DNA from 2 places in the Clostridium sp. FP1 genome. Region 2 is predicted to be linked to the other one. Evidence: a T-box and tRNA genes for the amino acid it is inferred to sense, from the RefSeq annotation. Region 2 holds a T-box; the other holds one or more tRNA genes.
What was found. A T-box is a leader RNA that pairs with one kind of tRNA and senses whether it is charged. The one in region 2 lies ahead of thrS (threonine--tRNA ligase), so its partner is inferred to be a tRNA-Thr.
Positions count from the first base shown of each region.

Region 1 (6,812 bases), 4.7 Mb from region 2:
TTTCTTGGAGTCCTAATGCACTTTCGTGATTGCATATATATAAATACTCATTGACACTGCTATAATTCACTCCACCGGTATATACATATTTTCCTAAATTACTAAAATTATCTATAAAGTAAATAATATCAATTTTGCGCACATCTTCGTTAGTTATATACAATATATTTTTCTTTTCATTAGCATATGCAATTATAGTTTCAAGCAATATATCAGAGGAATTATAAAACATTGATACAACATCAATTCTTTTTTTGCCATTTAATGAACAGTTTAAAATTTCTTTGCTAATTTCATCTTTTTCCTTACTAAGGTTTAAATTTGCGTAGAAATACATGTAAAATCTCCTTTACAGCTAAATATTAATTTAATTGTGCTGATTTTCATCATGGCTTAAATCCACATCTACTATTTGTCTTATTCTCCATCCTAGCGCAGAATATCTTTCAAAGCTTCTATTATTATCCTTCATAAAATTAATAGCTTTTACTTTTCCCACTAAAACAACCATGTTTTTCGCCCTAGTTATTCCTGTATAAAGCAAATTTCTGTTCATTAAAAGTGGTGGTCCCATAAACATAGGCATAATTACAACTTCAAACTCACTACCTTGACTTTTATGTATAGTAATAGCATAAGCTAAAGTTAGTTCATCTAAAAATACTCCCTCATATTCTACCCGCTTATCGTCATCAAAAATTACAATGACATTTTCATTATCCTCATCGATATCGCAAACATACCCTACATCCCCATTAAAAATTCCAACGCCATCTTTTTCATGATTTGCACTCAATTTATTCCATTTCATAGAATAATTATTTTTAACTTGCATGACCTTGTCCCCTACCCTAAATATAGTATTCCTATATTCCTTTTCTTTCTTATATTTAGACTTAGGATTCAATATTGCCTGAAGCTTTTCATTTAAATTTTCTATACCTAGTATTCCTTTTCTCATAGGTGAAAGTATTTGAATATGTTTCATTTTGTCCCACTCTTTGTTGAATTTCGGAAGCCTTGTATTAATTAACGTGATTATACTGTCTAAAATTTTGTCTGGCTCATCATTTTCAATAAAATAAAAGTCCTTATCCTTTTTGTTTAAAATAGGCATTTCACCATTATTAATTTTATGAGCATTTACAATAATCATACTTTCCCTAGCTTGCCTAAAAATCTCCTTAAGCTTAACTACTTTAACGCAGTTGCTGTCAATTATGTCTCTTAATACATTCCCCGGCCCCACAGATGGCAATTGATCCACATCACCCACAATTATAAGTCTAATTCCTATGCTGATAGCTTTTAATAAACTATTCATAAGCATTATATCTATCATAGAAGCTTCATCGATAATTAGCACATCACAATCTAAAGGTGTCTCCTCGCCTCTAAAAAACTGCGACCCATCATCGCCGCCCATTCCAAGCTCGAGTAACCTATGTATAGTTTTAGCTTCCCTGCCAGTAGCTTCTGTCATTCTTTTAGCCGCCCTCCCAGTAGGCGCAGCCATAAATACTTTCATTCCCGCTTTTTCAAACACATCTATAATACAATTGATTATAGTAGTTTTGCCTGTTCCAGGACCTCCAGTTATAACCTCCATACTATTTGCCGCAGCACCACAAATAGCAGCTTTTTGAGACATTGCAAATTTTATATTTTTTTCACTTTCAAATTTTTCAATTTCCTCTTCAATGTCTAAATCTAATTTTTCATATTTTGCTATAGATAAATTTATAACTTTTTTAGTAATACTTAATTCACAATAATAGAAAGGCATAGTGAATACACATTTTTCTTCATCAATGTTTTCAACTTTCAATTTTCCCTGCACAACATTGTCAAAAATACTCTTCTCAATTTCTTCCTCAGAAACTCCAAGAATGTTTTCAGCTTCCTTATGTAACCTGACCAGGGGCATATAAGTATTTCCCATAGCACAAAATTCATTAACAACATAATTAATTCCACTTTGTATTCTAAAAGGTGATTCTTTGTCGATACCTAAACTTCGAGCTATCTTATCAGCAATTTTAAATCCTACGCCAGCAATAGTTTCCGTTAACACATATGGATTATCTTGTACTACCTTTATAGAATCTCCTCCATATTTTTTATAAATCTTCACGCATTGATTAGGAGTTACTCCATAGGTTTGAAGAAATATCATTATGTTTTTAACTTCTCGTTGCTTAGAATAAGATTCCAAAATTAATTTAATCTTTTTTTCTCCTACACCATCAATTTCCCTTAGCCTTTGGATTTCATTATCTAGTATATTCATGGTATTTTCTCCAAAGTGCTTTACAATTTTTTTAGCAGTTACTGGTCCAATTCCTTGAATAACTCCTGAAGCTAAATATTTTTCTATACCTGCAATAGAACTAGGTATTATTTCCTCACAGGAAACTATTCTAAATTGCTTTCCAAATTGAGGATGATTAACCCATTCTCCCGTTAATTTTAAATTTTGACCTTCACTTATGTAGGGTACAATTCCTACAACAGTTATTTGCTGCTTTATAGCATGCAAATGAGCAATAATATACCCATTTTCTTCATTGTGAAATACTATATCTTCTATGATTCCTTGTATTTCTGGCATAAAATCTCCCCTATTTATAAATTTATATAGTAGCAATACTATTAATATAAGTATCGTTGTTATTATATCATATGTACTTTACGTTTTTCACCTTCAGTATACCCCTATCTTAAGTTTTATCAAAATACCATTTAATAATCCACATAATAAAATAAAATTTAATATCTTTATAATTATCCCAATTGCCTTAAAATAAACTTTTTTATTACTTAGGAAAAAGAGGGATAACAATTAATAATTGTTATCCCTCTTTTATTATAAATATTTTCTATTTCATTTTATAAATATTTTTTTATTTGTTCAACCTTATTTAGTCTTTCCCAGGAAAGGTCCAAATCATTTCTTCCAAAATGTCCATAAGCTGCTGTCTGTTTATAAATAGGTTTTCTAAGGTCTAATTCTCTTATAATAACAGCTGGTCTTAAATCGAATACTTTTCCGATTATTTCAACAATTTTATCGTCTTCAATTTTTCCAGTTCCAAAAGTTTCAACTTCTATAGATACGGGTTTAGCTACACCTATAGCATAAGCTAACTGAATCTCTAATTTATCTGAAACTCCTGCTGCTACTAAGTTTTTAGCAACCCATCTTGCAGCATATGCAGCAGATCTATCAACCTTTGTTGGGTCTTTACCAGAGAATGCGCCGCCGCCATGTCTTGCGTATCCGCCATAAGTATCTACTATTATTTTTCTTCCTGTTAAACCAGAGTCTCCTTGCGGTCCTCCAATTACAAATCTACCTGTAGGATTTATATAATACTTAGTGTTTTCGTCTAATAATTCACTTGGAACTATAGGCTTTATTACTTGTTCTATTAAATCACTTTCAATTTGATCATGAGTTGCCTCTTCTCCATGTTGAGTTGAAATAACAATAGTATCTATTCTTACTGGCTTATTATCTTCATACTCTACAGTAACTTGAGTCTTTCCGTCTGGTCTTAGATAGTTAAGCTTACCATTCTTTCTTACTTCACTTAATCTTCTTGCCAGTCTATGAGCCATAGCAATTGGAAGTGGCATGTATTCCGGCGTTTCATTAGTTGCAAATCCAAACATCATACCTTGATCTCCAGCGCCTGTGGAGTCTATCTTATCCTGAGTGCCTTTCTTAGACTCTAATCCTTCGTTAACTCCCAAAGCTATATCTGCTGACTGTTCTCCAATAGATGTTAGAACCGCACAAGTACTAGCATCAAATCCATATTTTGCTCTAGTATATCCTATACCTTCAATAGTATTTCTAACAACCTTAGGAACATCTACATAACAACTAGTTGTTATCTCCCCCATAACTAAAACCATCCCTGTAGTAACTGCGGTTTCACAAGCAACTCTAGCATAAGGATCTTGCTCTAAAATAGCATCAAGTATAGCATCTGAGATTTGGTCACAAATTTTATCTGGATGTCCTTCTGTAACTGATTCTGATGTAAATAGTCTTTTCATTATAATTCTCCTTTCTAATACGGAAAAATTTTGTTTTTAAAAAAATAAAACCCCTTCTAATTATAAGAAGAGGTGTTTTAACCATCCTTCTTATCTCGCAGAATAAATCTACAGGAATTGGCACCATGGTACATTGACCGGTTGCCGGGTTTCATAGGGCCTTTTTCCCTCCACCTCTCTTGATAAGAGTTATCAATATTAAGTTTTAATTATAATACCATATAAGCTTTTCAGTGTCAACAATTCCTATTTACTTTAAAATTAAATAAATAAAAAAAGACATCTACAGATGTCTTTTGGTGGAGGAGGACGGATTCGAACCATCGAAACATTACGTAACAGATTTACAGTCTGCCCCCTTTGGCCACTCGGGAACTCCTCCATATATGGAGCTGGCAATAGGAATTGAACCTACAACCTGCTGATTACAAGTCAGCTGCTCTACCGTTGAGCCATGCCAGCATACATTTTATTTTTAAAAAGATTATTATGGTGGGAACAACAGGGTTCGAACCTGTGACCCTCTGCTTGTAAGGCAGATGCTCTCCCAGCTGAGCTATGCTCCCATAATTTATTATAAAGCTAATGAAAATGGTGGAGGAGGACGGATTCGAACCATCGAAACATTACGTAACAGATTTACAGTCTGCCCCCTTTGGCCACTCGGGAACTCCTCCACTTTTGGAGCTGGCAATAGGAATTGAACCTACAACCTGCTGATTACAAGTCAGCTGCTCTACCGTTGAGCCATGCCAGCATATTTTGTTTTTGTATCTTTACCCTGTCGACAAGAATTATTATATAACTATAATCATTTAATTTCAAGCTCATTTTCTTCGAAATAGCGATTCCTTCTCTACATTGCTATAACATTCGCATATTTACTCTATTTTAAGCATTAATACAACTTATTATTCGCAATAAAAAAAGATAACTCTTTCTTATACCAATTACTACAATATAATTTATTTTAGTCTTTCTGCCGCATCCATATCTATAAACTTTCCAGCTATTTTTCTCACTTTTCCATATTCTTTTTTTGATAAATCGTCTTTTAATAACTTAAGGGCTTTAAGAACTCCTTCCTCGGCATCCACTGCATATAAATATTCTTCCATTTTTTTATAATTCTCTTTGCCTAGCTGAAGGCTTACATATAGTAATTTTATCTTATCAGAAGTTGTTAAATTTTCTTGTATTTTGCCTGTTGACACTTTAAATACTGATTGTGCCTGCTTCTTAATATTATAATTTAATTCTTCTAGACTATCCTCTTTCCCAAGTGAATATACGTCATTGAGCATATTTTCATCCGATTTTTTTTCGATATCTTGACTTAGTGAATTTATACTCAAATTATCACTACCTTTTTCTTCATCGCTTAATTCCTTCTTAGCCAAATCCTCTTTTCCTAATTTTTTTTTTACATTAGAATATTCTTCCTCAGCTTCTTTCACCACTTTACCCTGGTTATTGTTTATATTTTTGGGGCAGATATAAACCTTTTTACATTCAGCTACTACCTGTTTTCTTAGGTTGTTTTCTTCATAATACTTTGCCTTAATTACAACGCTACTGTAATACACCATATTAAATACGCTTACAACAGTAGAAAATATAATAACAAAGAATAAATTTTTTTTCTTCATGTTAATACCACCTCAAATAATTAATATATATAGATTATTTTCCAATTTATCGCTTTTTTATTCTTTTTTCATAATAATACACAAAATTTTTTCATATAAATTATTGGTAGGAAAATAATTTATTCACAGCGCAATACAAGGAGGTATATTTCTTGAGTAAAGCTAAAACCCATTATAAAGACCCTTTAGCATACTATACAATTTCTAACTTTCTAAAAGACTATATTGACCAAAACACTTTAGTTGTTTGCATAGGTACTGATAGATGTATAGGTGATTGTCTCGGCCCACTCGTGGGTACATTTTTAAAAGATAGCTCCTTCCCACTACCTGTATATGGCACTATAGATAACCCAATCCACGCCTTAAACATCGATAGTAAATTATCTAAAATAAATGCACTGCACCCAAATTGCACTATAATAGGTGTAGATGCATGTTTAGGAGACATATCGAATATCGGTGAAATCCAAGCTAGAAATTATCCAATTCATCCTGGTAAAGGTGTAGGGAAAACACTTCCTAAAGTAGGTAATGTTTCATTAATAGGTATAGTAGATTCAAGTGATGATAGTGAATTATTCACTAATAGAAACATAAGACTTAGTTTAGTAATGGAAATTGCTTCTGTTTTGAGCCGTTCACTTTTGCATTCATATTATTTATATTCACTTAATAATGAAGATAAAAATTCAAATCCAATTTAATAATTACCCAGAGTTTTAAATTAAAAGTGCATTATATACCAAAAAAATAAGCAATACAATTATTAGTTTAATTGTATTGCTTATTCATATAGCTTGTTTACACTTTTTAGTCTGCTAAATATTTTTCTCCACCATTAAATGAACTATCTAGGTTATCCATATAATCCAATACTTTACCTGTTCCCAGCGCTACGCATGAAACGGGATCCTCAGCAAGGTATACTGGGACCTTAGTGATCTCTTGTATAAGTTTATCTAGTCCTTTTAACAGTGAACCTCCACCAGTCATAACTATACCCTTGTCAGCTATATCGGCTGAAAGCTCTGGTGGCGTTTTTTCTAACACTGAATGCGTGCATTCTGCTATTGAATTCACAGCCTCTTTTAAAGC
Region 1 covers NZ_JAAMNJ020000001.1:370,321-377,132, reverse strand. Annotated here, with positions in the region: gene G9F70_RS01805 (hypothetical protein) at 1-337, opposite strand, end outside; gene G9F70_RS01800 (ATP-dependent RecD-like DNA helicase) at 368-2,611, opposite strand; gene metK (methionine adenosyltransferase) at 2,890-4,065, opposite strand; SAM riboswitch class I at 4,153-4,254, opposite strand; tRNA gene G9F70_RS01790 (tRNA-Tyr) at 4,363-4,447, opposite strand; tRNA gene G9F70_RS01785 (tRNA-Thr) at 4,453-4,527, opposite strand; tRNA gene G9F70_RS01780 (tRNA-Val) at 4,556-4,631, opposite strand; tRNA gene G9F70_RS01775 (tRNA-Tyr) at 4,658-4,742, opposite strand; tRNA gene G9F70_RS01770 (tRNA-Thr) at 4,748-4,822, opposite strand; gene G9F70_RS01765 (hypothetical protein) at 5,031-5,714, opposite strand; gene yyaC (spore protease YyaC) at 5,867-6,421, shown strand; gene G9F70_RS01755 (rod shape-determining protein) at 6,528-6,812, opposite strand, start outside.
Region 1: it encodes a tRNA-Thr, which carries the amino acid that the T-box ahead of thrS (threonine--tRNA ligase) is inferred to sense. The anticodon was not compared.

Region 2 (6,812 bases):
AGAATGATATAATAACAAAAGTTTTGGGTGGAAAAGCACTAGATTTTGATACAATATATACACAATACTTAGAGTATGCAGAAAGAATGAGACCTTTTGTAAAAGATATATCAGTAAAAGTTTTTGACGCAATAAAATCAGGAAAAAATGTTTTATTTGAAGGAGCACAAGGAACTCTACTTGATATAGATTATGGTTCATATCCTTTTGTAACTTCTTCTAACACTATTGCAGGAGGAGTTTGCACTGGGGCTGGAATAGGACCTACTATGATAACAAATGCTGTAGGAATAGCGAAAGCTTATACTACAAGAGTAGGAAAAGGACCATTTCCAACAGAACTTGATAATGAAGTTGGAGAATGGATTCGAGAAAAGGGATTTGAATTTGGTGTAACAACAGGCAGAGCAAGAAGATGTGGATGGCTTGACCTTGTTATACTAAAAACTGCAGCAAGAATTTCAGGACTTACTAGCTTTGCTGTAACTAAAATAGATACGCTAGCAGGACTTGAAAAAATTAAAATTTGTGTAGGTTATGAATTCGAAGGAAGCGTTATAGATTACTTCCCAGCAAGTCTTGAGGATTTAGCTAAATGCGTTCCAGTATATGAAGAGTTTGAAGGTTGGGACGAAGGTATAGCAGAGGCAAGAAGTTATGATGAGCTTCCAGCAAATGCTAAAATATACATAAAGAGAATTGAAGAATTTACAGGAGTTAAAGTTTCAATAGTATCAGTAGGACCAAAAAGAGATCAAACAATGGTATTAACTGAAATATAGAAAATAGACATACCTATTGTAAAGATAATTTTTGCAATAGGTATGTCTTATATATTATAGGGAATTATAATATTGTGGAGATGATTTAAGGTATACAAGTATATACTAAAGATTAAAAAAGTGCGTACTTGCAAAATAGAAGCATATGCAATAGAATGAGAATGATAATTAAAGTTAAATAAATATTTTTATTTATTTGCTAGTTAAATTCTGATATAATTATTTAAAATTAAAAAAAAGCGAGGTAGATACTATGATAATAACTAAGGATATGACAATAGGTGAAGTTGTAAGACAAAAACCAGAATCAGTTGAAGTATTAATGGGATTTGGAATGGGTTGTGTAGGATGTCCTTCAGCACAAGCTGAAACAATAGAAGAAGCAGCAATGGTTCATGGTCTTGATTTAGAAGCATTAATGGCTAAATTAAACGCATAAAAAAACAAAGACACTTAGCAAAAGCTAAGTGTCTTTGTTTTTTTTTATTTTTTTATCTTTTTAATCGAAAGAATTACAGGTATAGTAATTATAGTAGCTATTATAGCCTCCGGAACGCCGTTTATTACAGCTATACCATAAATGGTCTTGGCAGCAATAGAGGGATCTATGCCCTTAGAAACGGCAAATTTAGCTGCATATAAAATATATATCATAGTAAGAACACCAAAGGTGTTAGTTAAAGAACCAATAACAGTAGCTAGGCCAATTTTTAGGCTATCTTTTTTAATAAAGCTTAGGTTATAAACATAGTAAGAAGTAAAGCCAATAAGAACTCTTGGCAATACGGATACTAACGGATTTATAAAAGCAAAAGATAGTATATTTGGAGCCATAATATTTTGCATAATGCTAAAAATTCCAAATATTAATCCGATAGTCATTCCAACCATAGGTCCACCTATTATAGAGCCAATAATAACAGGAATATGCATGATAGTAGCTTTTGCACCAGGCAGTGGAATAAAACCATATCCAGTTAATCCGAGTACGACGCAAATAGCTGACAGCATACCGATAGTTGTAAGTTGATTTGTTTTTATTCTTCTTTTTTGAATAGAATTATTAATCATATTTTACCTCCGCTCTTATTCCATAAGGATATAAGTCGATTATATTGATAATCCTTATATATAGTTCAGTTTCACAATGAATACTGACAATAGTATTTTATCACTTTTTTCATAAAAATTACATAGATGAAAACAATTTCATAAAACTCTGAATATTCTAAAATAAACAAAATAAAGGATTACTAAGGCTTGTTACAATGGATTCTGCGCAACATATGCTTTTGTTAGCAAAATACAAGAAAAAATAAATTTTAAAGCATTAGTATTGATTTACATTAGTGGCTGTAAATATGATGTAAATTTTGTCCTTAAAATCAACAAATTATTAAAAATATAAAACTTTGTGTAAACATTAGAGTGTTAATGTTTACCGTATTAGTTTAGTTTGATATGATTTTAAGTATGAACAAAATTAAGAGGCATAAAAATTAATAGTTATTGTGCCAAATATAAAATACAGGAGGCATAGTATGAGTAGGATTCCAATGGTTTCAGATAGAAATTACAACATTCATTATTATGAAGTAGATATTCATAAAAGAGCTTTAATTACAAGTATTATAGATTATCTTGGTGATATGGCAATGTACCAAAGTGAAGTTTTAGGAGTGGGGATAGAGCATCTTAAAGAGAATCATATGGCGTGGGTTTTATATAAATGGGACATAACAATGGAGTCGTATCCACTTTTAAACGAAACTATAAAAGTAAAAACTTTTGCATATTCATTTAGAAAATTTTATGCCTATAGAAAGCATGAAATTATTGATATAGAAGGAAATACAATAGGATATGCGACTTCTGTGTGGATTTTAATAAATACAGATAGAAGACGTCCAATAAGAATTACAGAAGAGATGTATGGCGCATATGGTATAGATGATAGCAATAATACCTCTATAGAAATTGAGGATATAAAACCAATAAATACAGTTGATAGTGAGAAAAGTTTCCAAGTGAGATATAGTGATATTGATACAAATATGCATGTGAATAATGTTAATTATGTTGCTTGGGCTTTAGAAACGGTGCCTGGGGATGTGATACTAAATTGTGAATTAAAGAATATTAAGGTAAACTACGAAAAAGAAACAATCTATGGAGAAACAATAAAGGTAAGCACAGAAGTTATAAGAGAAGAGAATAAAACAATATGTAGGCATAAAATAATAAATGAAGAGGGTACTGAGCTCACACTGTTAGAAAGTACTTGGATTTAAAGGGTTTTTTCTTAGATTATGCTATAACGAAAAGTATATGTTACTAGGAATGCTTTCACTTCGCCAAGTAATTCTAAAATTTATTTTATTTATAGATGCTAAAAATCACAAACTCGCTATCGCTCAAACATGTGATTTTCTTTACGCATCTATAGATAAAATAAATTAAGAATTACTAAGGCTTGTTCAGAAGCATTCCGCGCAACATATACTTTTGTTAGCATAATCTAAAAAAAATATAAGGTATTTTTGTTTCCTAGGTGATTAAATCCACTTTGATTTATTAATCAATTCTAATACTATTTCTCTAATGTCCTAGGAAATAATGGATGAGGAATGCATAAAATAAACTCCCATAATTTTATATTTTGTTAGTTATTATTAAACTTCTAGAATTTTATTGTCTATTTCATGTTTAAGCCTTGAAATAAATTCACTTAAAGAAGCTGCTCCCTCATCGCCATCTTTTCTACTTCTTATAGATATATTGCCTTCTTGTTGCTCTTTTTCTCCTATAACTAAAATATAGGGAACTCTCTCGTTTCTTGCTTCGCGAATTTTATAACCAATTTTTTCTACCCTACCATCAAATTCTACTCTGATATTATTTTCATTAAGGCTGGTTGCCACATCTTTTGCATAATCAGCAAATTTTTCTGAAATAGGTAATACTTTTACCTGTACAGGTGCAATCCAAGTTGGAAACTTACCTGCAAAATGCTCTATTAATACTCCAATAAATCTCTCTAAACTTCCAAAGATTACTCTGTGTATTACTATGGGTCTATGCTTCTCACCATCACTGCCAATATAATTCAAATCGAATCTTTGAGGAAGTTGAAAGTCTAATTGTATAGTTCCACACTGCCAACTTCTACCTATACTATCTTCTAAGTGAAAATCGATTTTTGGACCATAAAACGCTCCATCACCCTCATTTATCTTATATTGTATATTCATCTCATCTAATGCTGCAGCAAGTGAGCTTTCTGCTATTTGCCACTCCTCATCGCTCCCCATAGAATTTTCTGGCCTTGTTGAAAGTTCAACATTATATTTAAATCCAAACCTTGAGTAAACTTCATCTATAAGTCTGATAACGCCTTTTATTTCTTCTTTTATTTGTTGTGGAAGCATAAATATATGAGCATCATCCTGAGTGAAGGCTCTTGCTCTCATAAGTCCTTGTATAGCACCAGACAACTCATGCCTGTGCACTTTGCCAAGCTCTCCTACCCTTATAGGTAAATCCCTATATGAATGAGGTTCTGACTTATAAACAAGCATGCCTCCAGGGCAGTTCATTGGCTTAATTGCGAAATCTTCTTCATCAATATTAACTGTGTACATATTTTCTTTATAGTGTTGCCAATGTCCCGAAGTTTCCCAAAGTTTTCTGTTTAAGATTAATGGAGTTTCAATTTCTACGTATCCAAATTTTTTATGAAGACCTCTCCAATACTCAATTAAATTATTCTTTAAAACAACACCATTTGGTAGGAAAAATGGAAATCCTGGTCCTTCCTCCATAAATGTAAATAATTTAAGTTCCCTTCCTAGCTTTTTATGATCTCTTTTTTTTGCTTCTTCAAGCATATTAATATAAGCTTCTAATTCACTTTTTTTAGTAAATACTGTTCCATATATTCTTTGGAGCATCTTATTATTATCATCACCTCGAAAGTAAGCGCCTGCAACAGATAAAAGCTTAAATGCTTTAATATATGAAGTGGCTGGAACATGTGGACCTGCACAAAGATCAACAAATTCCCCTTGTCTATAGAAGGATATAATCTCTCCCTCTGGTAGATTTTCAATTAATTCAGTTTTATAGGGTTCTTCTTTTTCCAGCATAAGCTTTGTAGCTTCCTCCCTTGAGAGTACAAATCTTTCAAGATTTAAACTTTCTTTAACTATCTTCTCCATTTCCTTCTCTATTTTTTCTAGAATTTCTGGAGTAAGTGTTTCTTCTAAGTCAAAATCATAGTAAAACCCATTGTCAATTGCGGGACCAATAGCAAGCTTAACATTTGGATATAACCTTTTTACTGCTTGAGAAAGCACATGAGCTGCAGTATGTCTTAATGCTAATCTTCCTTCGATATCCTCAAATGTTAAGATTTCTAGGTCGCAATCACAATTTATTTCAGTCATAAGTTCTGCAGCTTTACCATTGATTTTTGCAATCAAAGCCTTTTTAGCTAGTGCTGGACTAATTTTCATAGCAACATCATAAACCTTTTTACCTTGTTCAATTTGAATAACATTTCCATCCTTTAACATAATATTTAACATAAATATTTCCTCCTCATAATATAAATAAATTAATAAAAACAAAAAAACTCGCCCCTAAAAAAGGGACGAGTATACTCGCGATTCCACCCAAATTATAGCAATCCACAAAAATGTGCAACACTATCACTCGATACCTTTAACGCCGGTTTGCGGAGATACTTACTAAGATTCAGTATTCAACTCAGAGGTGGTTTTCAATAATACTTGCCTTAGAAACCTTTCAGCCCATGGATTTCTATCTCTGTTAGAACAGTAGATTATTTACTCGTCCTCTTCAATGCTTTATGATATGAAATTAATAAAAACAAAAAAAACTCGTCCCTAAAAAAGGGACGAGTATACTCGCTATTCCACCCAAATTACAGCAATGCACAAAAAATGTGTAACACTATCACTCGATACCTTTAACGCTGGTTTGCGGAGATACTTACTAAAATTCAGTACTCAACTCAGAGGTGGTTTTCAATAATACTTGCCTTAGAAACCTTTCAGCCCATGGATTTCTATCTCTGTTAGAACAGTAAATTATTTACTTTTCCTCTTCATAGTCTTTACTTTGTTGAAATTATATACCTATTGCATTTTAATGTCAATACATGTTTTAAGTAGCTTTTCTTATATTATGCTATAACGAAAAGTATATATTGCTGGAATGCTTTCACTTCGCTAAGTAATTCTAAAACTTATTTTATTTATAGATGCTAAAAATCACAAACTCGCTATCGCTCAAACATGTGATTTTCTTTACGCATCTATAAATAAAATAAATTAAGAATTACTAAGGCTTGTTCAGAAGCATTCTGCGCAACATAAACTTTTGTTAGCATAATATAAGAAAAAATTATTAGTCATCAATAGAATAATTCACTACTTGGAGGCACTTCTTCCTGCAATGGCACCAGAACTCCATGCCCATTGAAGATTGAAACCGCCACAGTTACCATCTACATCTAATACTTCACCCGCAAGGAATAGATTGGTAGCAATATTGGATTCTAGAGTTTCGGAGTTAACTTCTTTTGTGTTAATTCCCCCGGCGGTTACCTGAGCATTGGAGAAAGAATTAGTGCCTGAAACTTCAAATTCCCATTGTTTTAAAAGTGTATAAATAGCACTTTTTTCTTTGAAATCAAGATCGCAACAAGGCTTATGAATATCTTCTATTTTTGCCTCTTTTAAAATTATCGGGATGACTTTCTTGTTAATTACTCCAATAAAAGAATCGTGCACGCCTCGACTTTCAAATACTGACCAATGGTTTCCTAAAAATTCCTTTAAATTTTCAGAAGAAATAGTTGGTAACATATCAATTTTTAAAGAAACTTTGTTATTTTTAGATAAACTATAAGACACAGTTCTGCTAAGCTGAAGGATTGGAGGTCCTGAAATACCATAGTCAGTGAAAAGTATCTCTCCAAATTCCTTTTGGACACATTCGCCATTT
Region 2 covers NZ_JAAMNJ020000001.1:5,110,155-5,116,966, reverse strand. Annotated here, with positions in the region: gene G9F70_RS24430 (adenylosuccinate synthase) at 1-782, shown strand, start outside; gene G9F70_RS24425 (DUF1858 domain-containing protein) at 1,039-1,221, shown strand; gene G9F70_RS24420 (ECF transporter S component) at 1,266-1,853, opposite strand; gene G9F70_RS24415 (acyl-[acyl-carrier-protein] thioesterase) at 2,324-3,073, shown strand; gene thrS (threonine--tRNA ligase) at 3,455-5,368, opposite strand; T-box leader at 5,427-5,655, opposite strand; T-box leader at 5,694-5,923, opposite strand; gene G9F70_RS24405 (NAD(P)/FAD-dependent oxidoreductase) at 6,236-6,812, opposite strand, start outside.